DNA from 2 places in the Rhizobium sp. 05N430 genome. Region 2 is predicted to be linked to the other one. Evidence: riboswitches for the same ligand, from Rfam matches in the RefSeq annotation. Region 2 holds a riboswitch; the other holds the start of a gene.
The links. A riboswitch is a leader RNA that binds a small molecule or an ion and turns the genes downstream of it on or off. The one in region 2 is predicted to bind S-adenosylmethionine.
Positions count from the first base shown of each region.

Region 1: it holds a riboswitch for S-adenosylmethionine, as region 2 does, so the genes downstream of both, AC1DJO_RS09920 (O-succinylhomoserine sulfhydrylase) here and metA (homoserine O-acetyltransferase MetA) in region 2, are expected to answer to the same signal.

Region 1 is NZ_JBFTMO010000003.1:502,033-506,201, forward strand. It holds tRNA gene AC1DJO_RS09910 (tRNA-Gly) at 26-99, opposite strand; gene AC1DJO_RS09915 (2'-deoxycytidine 5'-triphosphate deaminase) at 143-1,237, opposite strand; SAM riboswitch at 1,311-1,389, shown strand; gene AC1DJO_RS09920 (O-succinylhomoserine sulfhydrylase) at 1,432-2,616, shown strand; gene apaG (Co2+/Mg2+ efflux protein ApaG) at 2,829-3,221, shown strand; gene AC1DJO_RS09930 (Hsp33 family molecular chaperone) at 3,225-4,169, opposite strand, start outside.
Region 2 is NZ_JBFTMO010000004.1:265,930-270,098, reverse strand. It holds gene AC1DJO_RS11770 (ABC transporter ATP-binding protein/permease) at 1-1,749, opposite strand, end outside; SAM riboswitch at 1,896-1,973, shown strand; gene metA (homoserine O-acetyltransferase MetA) at 2,039-2,962, shown strand; gene AC1DJO_RS11760 (aldose epimerase family protein) at 3,100-4,122, shown strand.

The sequences.
Region 1 (4,169 bases), on a different contig from region 2:
GATATACTTAAGTTATTGAAGTTGCTGGAGCGGGTGAAGGGAATCGAACCCTCGTATTCAGCTTGGGAAGCTGCTGCTCTACCATTGAGCTACACCCGCATGCCTGAAGCCTTCCAACAGATGGGAGGCGGTGTCAAGGCGGTCAGATGCGGAAGTGTTTCGACAGCTTGAGGCCCTGGGCCTGATAGTTGGAGCCGAGGCCGGAGCCGTAGAGGCTTTCGGGTTTTTCCAGCATGTGCTCGTAGATCAGGCGGCCAACGATCTGGCCGTCTTCGAGGATGAAGGGGACCTCGTGGCTGCGCACTTCGAGAACGGCGCGGCTGCCGCGACCGCCCGCCGGTGCGTGGCCGAAGCCCGGGTCGAAGAAGCCGGCATAGTGGACTCGGAATTCGCCAACCAAGGGGTCGAAGGGCGTCATCTCAGCGGCGTAATGCGGGGGCACGTGCACGGCTTCGCGCGAGACGAGGATATAGAATTCGTCCGGGTCGAGGATCAGCTCGTTGCGGCCGCGGCTATAGAGCGGCTCCCAGAAATCGAAAATGTCGTGCTGGGCCTTCTTGTCGACATCGACGACGGCGGTGTGGTGCTTGCCGCGATAGCCGATCAGGCCTTCCTTGTCGCCTGCGAGATCGATCGATAGGGCAATGCCGCCGCCTGAGACATTCGGCTTGGCGCTGGCCACCAGCGTCTCGCTGTCATGCAGCGCCTGAAGGTCCGGTTCGCCGAGAATGGAATGGCCGACACGGAAGCGGATCTGCGACAGGCGCGAGCCGCGGCGCACGACGATCGGGAAAGTGCGCGGGCTGATTTCGAGATAGAGCGGGCCGGAATAGCCGGCCGGGATCTTGTCGAATTCCTGGGCGTAATCAGTGATGACGCGGGTGAAGATATCGAGGCGGCCGGTGGAGCTCTTCGGATTGGCGGAGGCCGACATGTCGGCAGGCAGATCGACACGCTCCATCAGGGGAACGATATAGACGCAGCCGGTTTCGAGGACAGCCCCTTCGGAGAGGTCGATGACATGCAGGCTCAGGCGATCGAGCTTGTCCGACACCAGATGCGAAGGGCCAGGCATGAAGCTGGCGCGCACCCGGAACGCCTTGGCGCCGAGGCGCAGATCGAGGCTTGCCGGCTGGATCTGGTCACGGTCGAGTTCCCGTTCGGAGATCAGTCGGCCGGTCTCAAACAACGCGGCAATGGCACGGTCGGCCAAAATTCCAGTTTCGCGAGCCATCATGCTCCATCCATAGTTCGTGGCCGACAAAACCAAATACGGGGAATTGACGCAAGCAGCTAACGGCAGTATTGCAGCTTTATCCCGTGGTGATTTGGCCGGTCGGCTTGCAGCCACGTTAAATAAGTGGCTAAAAAGACCGGGTATGAAACCGGTCTGCTTTTGCGGCCGGTTTTTTTTGTTTTTGAGGTGATGGCATGAGCAAGTCCTGGCGCCCTGCAACCCAACTCGTTCACGGAGGCACTCTGCGCTCGCAATATGGCGAGATGTCGGAGGCAATCTACCTGACGCAAGGCTTCGTCTACGACACGTCGGAGGCGGCCGAGGCCCGCTTCAAGGGCGAGACCGAAGGCTTCATCTACGCCCGCTACGGCAGCCCCACCAACGACATGTTCGAGAAGCGCATGTGCGCACTCGAGGGTGCGGAAGATGCACGCGCCACGGCCTCCGGCATGGCCGCCGTCACCGCTGCAATCCTCTGCCAGCTGAAGGCTGGCGATCATATCGTTGCGGCCCGCGCCCTCTTCGGCTCCTGCCGCTGGGTGGTCGAGACGCTGGCGCCGAAATACGGCATCGAATGCACGCTCGTTGACGGCCGATACCTGGAAAACTGGGAAAAGGCGATCACGCCGAAGACCAAAGTGTTCTTCCTGGAAAGCCCGACCAACCCGACACTCGAGATCGTGGATATCGCCGGCGTTGCCAAGCTCGCCAACCAGGTCGGCGCCAAGGTCGTGGTCGACAACGTCTTTGCGACGCCGCTCTTCCAGAAGCCTCTGGAGCTCGGCGCTCACATCGTCATCTATTCGGCGACCAAGCATATCGACGGCCAGGGCCGCTGCCTCGGCGGCGTCGTGCTCTCCGACAAGGCGTGGATCGACGAGCACCTGCACGACTACTTCCGCCATACTGGCCCGGCCATGTCGCCGTTCAACGCATGGACGCTCCTGAAGGGCATCGAGACGCTGCCGCTGCGTGTGGCCCAGCAGACCAGGAATGCCGCAAAGATTGCCGATTTCCTGGCCGAGCAGAAGCAGGTTGCCCGCGTCATTTATCCCGGCCGCAAGGACCATCCGCAGGCCGACATCATCGCCAAGCAGATGACCGGCGGCTCGACGCTGGTCTGCTTCGAGCTGAAGGGAGGCAAGGAAGCTGCCTTCAAGCTGCAGAACGCACTCGATGTGGTGACGATCTCCAACAATCTCGGCGATACGCGCAGCCTGATCACGCATCCGGCGACGACAACGCACAAGAACCTCTCGGATGAGGCGCGTGCCGAACTCGGCATTTCGGCCGGCACCGTGCGTCTTTCGGCAGGCATCGAAGATACCGACGATCTGCTTGAAGATTTCGCCCAGGCTCTGTCGAAGATCCCGGCTTAAGCAGTAAGCCGCCGGACTTGCCGGTCCGGCGGCCCGCCCCACCTAAAGCTTCAGTCAGCTCTGCTTTATTAGAGTCATTAACTTTGAATGTTAGGATTAACAATCAAAACGGCGTGCAATCGCCTGTATTTGGCTGATGATACGGTGGCATTTCTTGACGGAGCCAATGCCGTATAAGATACGAGTAAGATATCCCGACTAAGGTGTAAGGCATGTACCGGGCCCTCACACGCGATATAGAAGTTGTTGTCGAGCCGTTTTATCTGGAGGAGCAATCCGATCCGGACGACGATCGCTATGTCTGGGGATACCGCATCGTCATCAGCAACAATTCCGGCCTATCGGTCAAACTCGTCAACCGTTACTGGAACATAACGGACCAGAACGGTGTGGTCGACGAGGTAACGGGACCTGGAGTCGTCGGCGAGCAGCCACGGCTGGAGCCCGGCGATACCTATGAATATTCGTCCGGCTGCCCGCTCGATACGCCATCGGGGCTGATGTTCGGCCATTACCAGATGGAAACGGACGAAGGCGAGCTCTTCGATGTCGAGATACCCGCCTTCTCCCTGGATTCGCCCGGCCTTCTCAGAGTGCTGAACTGACCGTCATTCGGCCGGCTGCAGTTCCGCCGGCTCGAAACGATAGGTGGTCGAGCAGAATTCACAGGTTACGGCGATCTCGCCGTTTTCCTGGCTGGCCTCGATTTCCTCGACCGAAAAGCCCTTCAGAACGCCGCCGATCTTTTCACGCGAACAGCTGCAGCGGTCATAGACCTGCTTGGCCTCGAAAACCCGCACGCCGCGTTCATGGAACAGGCGATAGAGAAGCCTCTCGGTTCCGACCAGCGGATCCGTCAGCTCGTCGGCGTCGATGGTCTCGACCATGGCGCGGGCTTCTGCCCAGGCATCGTCTTCCTTGACGCCCGCCGCGAGCTCGTCGCCATCCCCGCCATGCAGGTCCGGCTGGCGCATGCGCTCGGGCGCTTCCGGCAGGAACTGAGCGACAAGCCCCCCTGCCCGCCAGCGATGCCGCGGTTTGCCGCTGCTGTCGCGGTCGAGAAGTTCGGCAGCCGCCAGACGGACACGCGTCGGGATCTGCTCCGACTGCCGGAAATAGACACCGGCGATATCCTCGAGCGAGGTACCGTCGAGTTCGACGATGCCCTGATAGGGCTGGCTAAACTTACCCTGATCGATGGTGAAGGCCAGCACGCCCTTGCCGAGCAGCTGCTCAGGTTCGGTCTGCCCGGCGGCGATCGCCTGATCGAGCAGCGCCTGATCGAAGCGTGCATAGGCGCGTACGTTCTCGGGTGTGGCAAAATCGGCAACAAGCAGGTCGACCGGGCCATCGCCCTTGGTCTGCACCGTGAACTTGCCTTCGAATTTCAGCGACGTGCCGAGCAGAACCGTCAGGACCACGACTTCGGCCAGAAGCCGGGCGACGGGTGCGGGATAGTGGTGGCGCTCAAGGATGGCGTCGAGCATCGGGCCGAGCTGGACGGCGCGGCCACGCACATCCAGGCCTTCGACCTGAAAGGGGACGACGTGATC
Region 2 (4,169 bases):
CAGGACCTTCGGCTTCAGGATCTCCATGTAGATCTCCGAGCGGCCGATATAGATCATCGATGTTTCCGGCAGCGCCGTCAGCAGGTTGGTAAGCGTCGCCTGCCATTCCGGCTCCAAGCCTTCGAGCACTTCGTCGAACACCACCCAGCGCGGGCGAACCAGCAGAAGGCGGGCAAAGCCGATGGCCTTCTGCTCGTCGGAATCCAGCACCTTGTCCCAGCGCGCCCGCGTGTCGAGGCGGCCAATCAGCTGGCGCAGGCCGGCCTTTTCCATCGCCGCTTCGATATCCTCATTCTTGTAGGAACCGGCCGGCTCGGGGAAGGAGAGCGCCTCGCGCAGCGTACCGCCGGGGATATAGGCGACCTGGGGGACGAACAGGATGTCGTCTGAGGGCGGCAGGCCCATCGTGCCGCTGCCGCAGGGCCAGAGGCCGGCCATCGCCTGGAAGAGAAGCTTGCGGTTGACGTTGTGATCGCCGTTTATCATCACCTTTTCGCCGGCCTTCAGCGTCACGTCGGGCTCGTGCAGGCGGAAGCCGCCGCATTGATCGACCTCTTCGCCCAGCTTGGCGGCGATGGTGACGTTCTTCATCACAAGCCTGTCCGCGGCTGTATCTTCGTAGGCGATGACATTCTTCGGATTGAGCGGTTCATCCATGTGCTCAAGCGCATGGCGGAAATCGGTGACGCGGTTCAGGGTCGCGCGCCATTCGGCGATCGGGCCGAAATTGGCGACATACCAGCGCAGCGCCGTGTTGACCTGGTTGAAGGCGCCGACCGACATCATCAGCTCACCGAAGGTCAGGCCGCCGGAGAAATAGGCGGGCGCGGCGACGATGATCGGGATGACGATGACCAGCCAGCCGTAACCGGCGGAAACCCAGGTGAGGTTGGTGTTGGCCATGGTCAGGCGCTTGAGGACGGCGAGAACCGTGCTGATATCGGTGTTTATGCGCTGGCGCTCGTTTTCCTCGCCTCTGGCGACGGTAATCGCAGGCATATTCTCGTTGGCGTGCATCAGCGAGAAGCGGAGTTCGGCTTCCTTGGAGAAGCGCTCGGCGTTGATCGGCACCAGCTTTCTGCCGACGATCTGGCTGAGGATCGACGCCGACGCGGCATAGAAGACGGCGGCCCAGACCATGTAGCCGGGGATGGCAAAGGAATAGGTGCGGAAGTGGAAGACGAAGCCGCTCGACAGTTCCCAGAGCACGCCGATGAAGCTGACGAGCAGAATCGTCGACTGGATGAGGCCGAGAACGAGGCCGGTGGTGCTTTCGGCGAGGTTGCGGGCATCCTCATGCAGGCGCTGGTCCGGATTGACGCCGATCAGCCCGCTTGAGGCGAGCCGCAGGGCCCGCTTGTGCTTCAGCCATTGATCGACCAGATCGCGGGTCAGGCCCTCGCGCATATAGAGCGCCGTCATCTGGTTCAGCCAGGCCTGGCCGACATTGAGAAGCAGCAGGGAGCCGGCGATCAGGCCGAAAATCTGAAGCTGATGGAAGAACTCGCCGACATCGCGCCGCTGCAGCGAATCATAGAACGGCGCGTTCCAGCGGTTGAGAACGACCTGACCGTAGGCCGTCGCCAAGATGACGAACATAAGGATGGCGGCGAGAGACAGGATCTTGCCGCGCACTTTCGAAGCCCAGAAGGCTAAAAACATCAATTTGAGGCGATAGCCGAGGCTGAGATCGTATCCGACCCTATCTTGCCGCTGGCCGACAGCCCCGCCTTTGGCGTCGTCCGTCATCATGCATTCCTGTACAGCATCATCCCTGATTAACATGGTAGCGCGTGCTGTCCATCAACAGATTCTACCAGTCATTAATGCGTGAGTTACCTAGCTCAAAGTGCAGGTTGCGAATCACGATTGATTCGCGGCGCTGTCAGCGCTATCTAGAGGATCGTGGTGATTTGGCCGGCCGGCTTGCAGCCACGTTAAATAAGTCGCTAAAGGGCCGCGTGCGGACCGGTAGCGATTCTTTTTTCGCCACCGGTTTTTTTATTTGCCGGTTGTCCTGTTCGATCGAGTGAATGCAATGCCCATCAAGATTCCTGACACGCTGCCCGCTTTCGAAACCCTCGTTCAGGAGGGTGTGCGGGTGATGACTGAAACAGTGGCTATCCGCCAGGATATCCGCCCGCTTCAGATCGGGCTTCTCAATCTCATGCCGAACAAGATCAAGACCGAAGTGCAGATGGCGCGCCTTGTCGGCGCCTCGCCGTTGCAGGTCGAGCTGTCGCTGGTCAGGGTCGGCAACCACAAGGCCAAGAATACCTCGGAAGACCATCTGCTGGCCTTCTACCAGACCTGGGAAGAGGTGAAGCATCGCAAGTTCGACGGCTTCATCATCACCGGCGCGCCGATCGAGCTGATGCCCTTCGAGGACGTCAACTATTGGAGCGAGATGCAGGAAATCTTCGAGTGGACGCGTACCAACGTGCATTCGACGATGAACGTCTGCTGGGGCGCGATGGCGGCGATCTATCACTTCCACGGCGTTCCCAAGCATGAGCTGAAGGAGAAGGCATTCGGCGTTTATCGCCACAAGAACCTGAAGCCGTCCTCGGTCTATCTCAACGGCTTCTCGGACAATTTCGAGATTCCGGTGTCGCGCTGGACGGAAGTGCGCCGCGGCGACATCGAGAAGGCGCAGGGTCTCGAGATCCTGATGGAATCAAACGAGATGGGCGTCTGTCTGGTTCAGGAAGAGACGAGCAAACGCCTCTACATCTTCAACCATGTCGAATACGATTCGACGTCGCTGTCGGACGAATATTTCCGCGACGTGAATGCCGGCGTGCCGATCAAGATGCCGCACAACTATTTCCCGCATAACGACCCGGCGCTGCCGCCGCAAAATCGCTGGCGCAGTCACGCGCATCTGCTGTTCGGCAACTGGATCAATGAAATCTATCAGACGACGTCCTACGACCTCAACGAGATCGGCACGAAAATCTGACGGCTTATCAATCTGTTGATGCTATGCTGCTGCCTTTGCCGCAGCGGCATTTCTTTTTTGGCATTGGCAGTTGCGGTTCGCGGCAAATGGGGGCAGTTTCGCTGCCGGATGCGAACAGATTTCAGGACGATGGTATAATGGCGGACGAGCTCAAGCGGGAAGTTTTCGGAACGACGAAAGACGGAGAAACCGTCTATCGCGTCGAGATCAAAGGCGGCGGTCTGACGGCCAAGATCATGAGCTGGGGCGCTGTCATCCAGGATCTCAGGCTCGACGGCCACGATGCCCCGTTGCTGCTCGGCTTCGACAAGTTTTCCGACTATCCGGCCTACTCCTCCTATTTCGGTGCGACGCCCGGGCGCTCCGCCAATCGCATCGGTGGTGGCAAGTTCACGCTGGACGGCAAGGCTTACCAGCTGGAGCTCAACGAAAAGGGTGTTTCGCATCTGCATGGCGGCAGCGATAACATTGCCAAACGCAATTGGACGATCGTCGAGCATGCCGTCGATCGCGTTGTCCTGAAGATCGTCGATCCCGATGGCCGCGCCGGCTATCCGGGCAATTGTACGATCCAGGCGACTTACCACGTTCACGGCAACGGCGAGTTCTCGATCGTCTATGAATCGACATCCGACCAGCCGACGCTCGCCAATGTCTGCCAGCACGCCTATTTCAATCTCGACGGCCGAGACGACGCGCTCGGCCACGACATCATGATCGCGGCCGATGACTATCTGCCGACCGACGAGCGCCAGATCCCGACCGGCGAGCTGCGTTCGGTCGGTGGCACGGCTTTCGATTTCCGCGAGATGGCGCCGATGAAGCGTTTCGAGGGATCGGAACAGGCGCTCTACGATCATAATTTCTGCCTGTCGAAGGAGCGTGTCGCCAAGCGCACCGCCGTGCTGGCCCGCAGCCTCAATTCCGGTGTCTCGATGGAAGTGCGGACGACCGAACCTGGCGTGCAGTTCTATGCCGGCTTCAAGCTGAATGTCGCGGTGCCCGGTCTGGACGGCCGCAAGTACGGACCGTTCGCCGGCTTCTGCCTGGAGACCCAGGTCTGGCCGGATGCGATCAATCACGAGGGCTTCCCGAATGCCGTGCTGCGACCGGGCGAGGTTCTGCGCCAGGAAACGGATTACATCTTCACCAAGAACTGACGCGTTCGATTTGATCGCTGGTTTTGCGAACCCTCGTGATCCGTCAC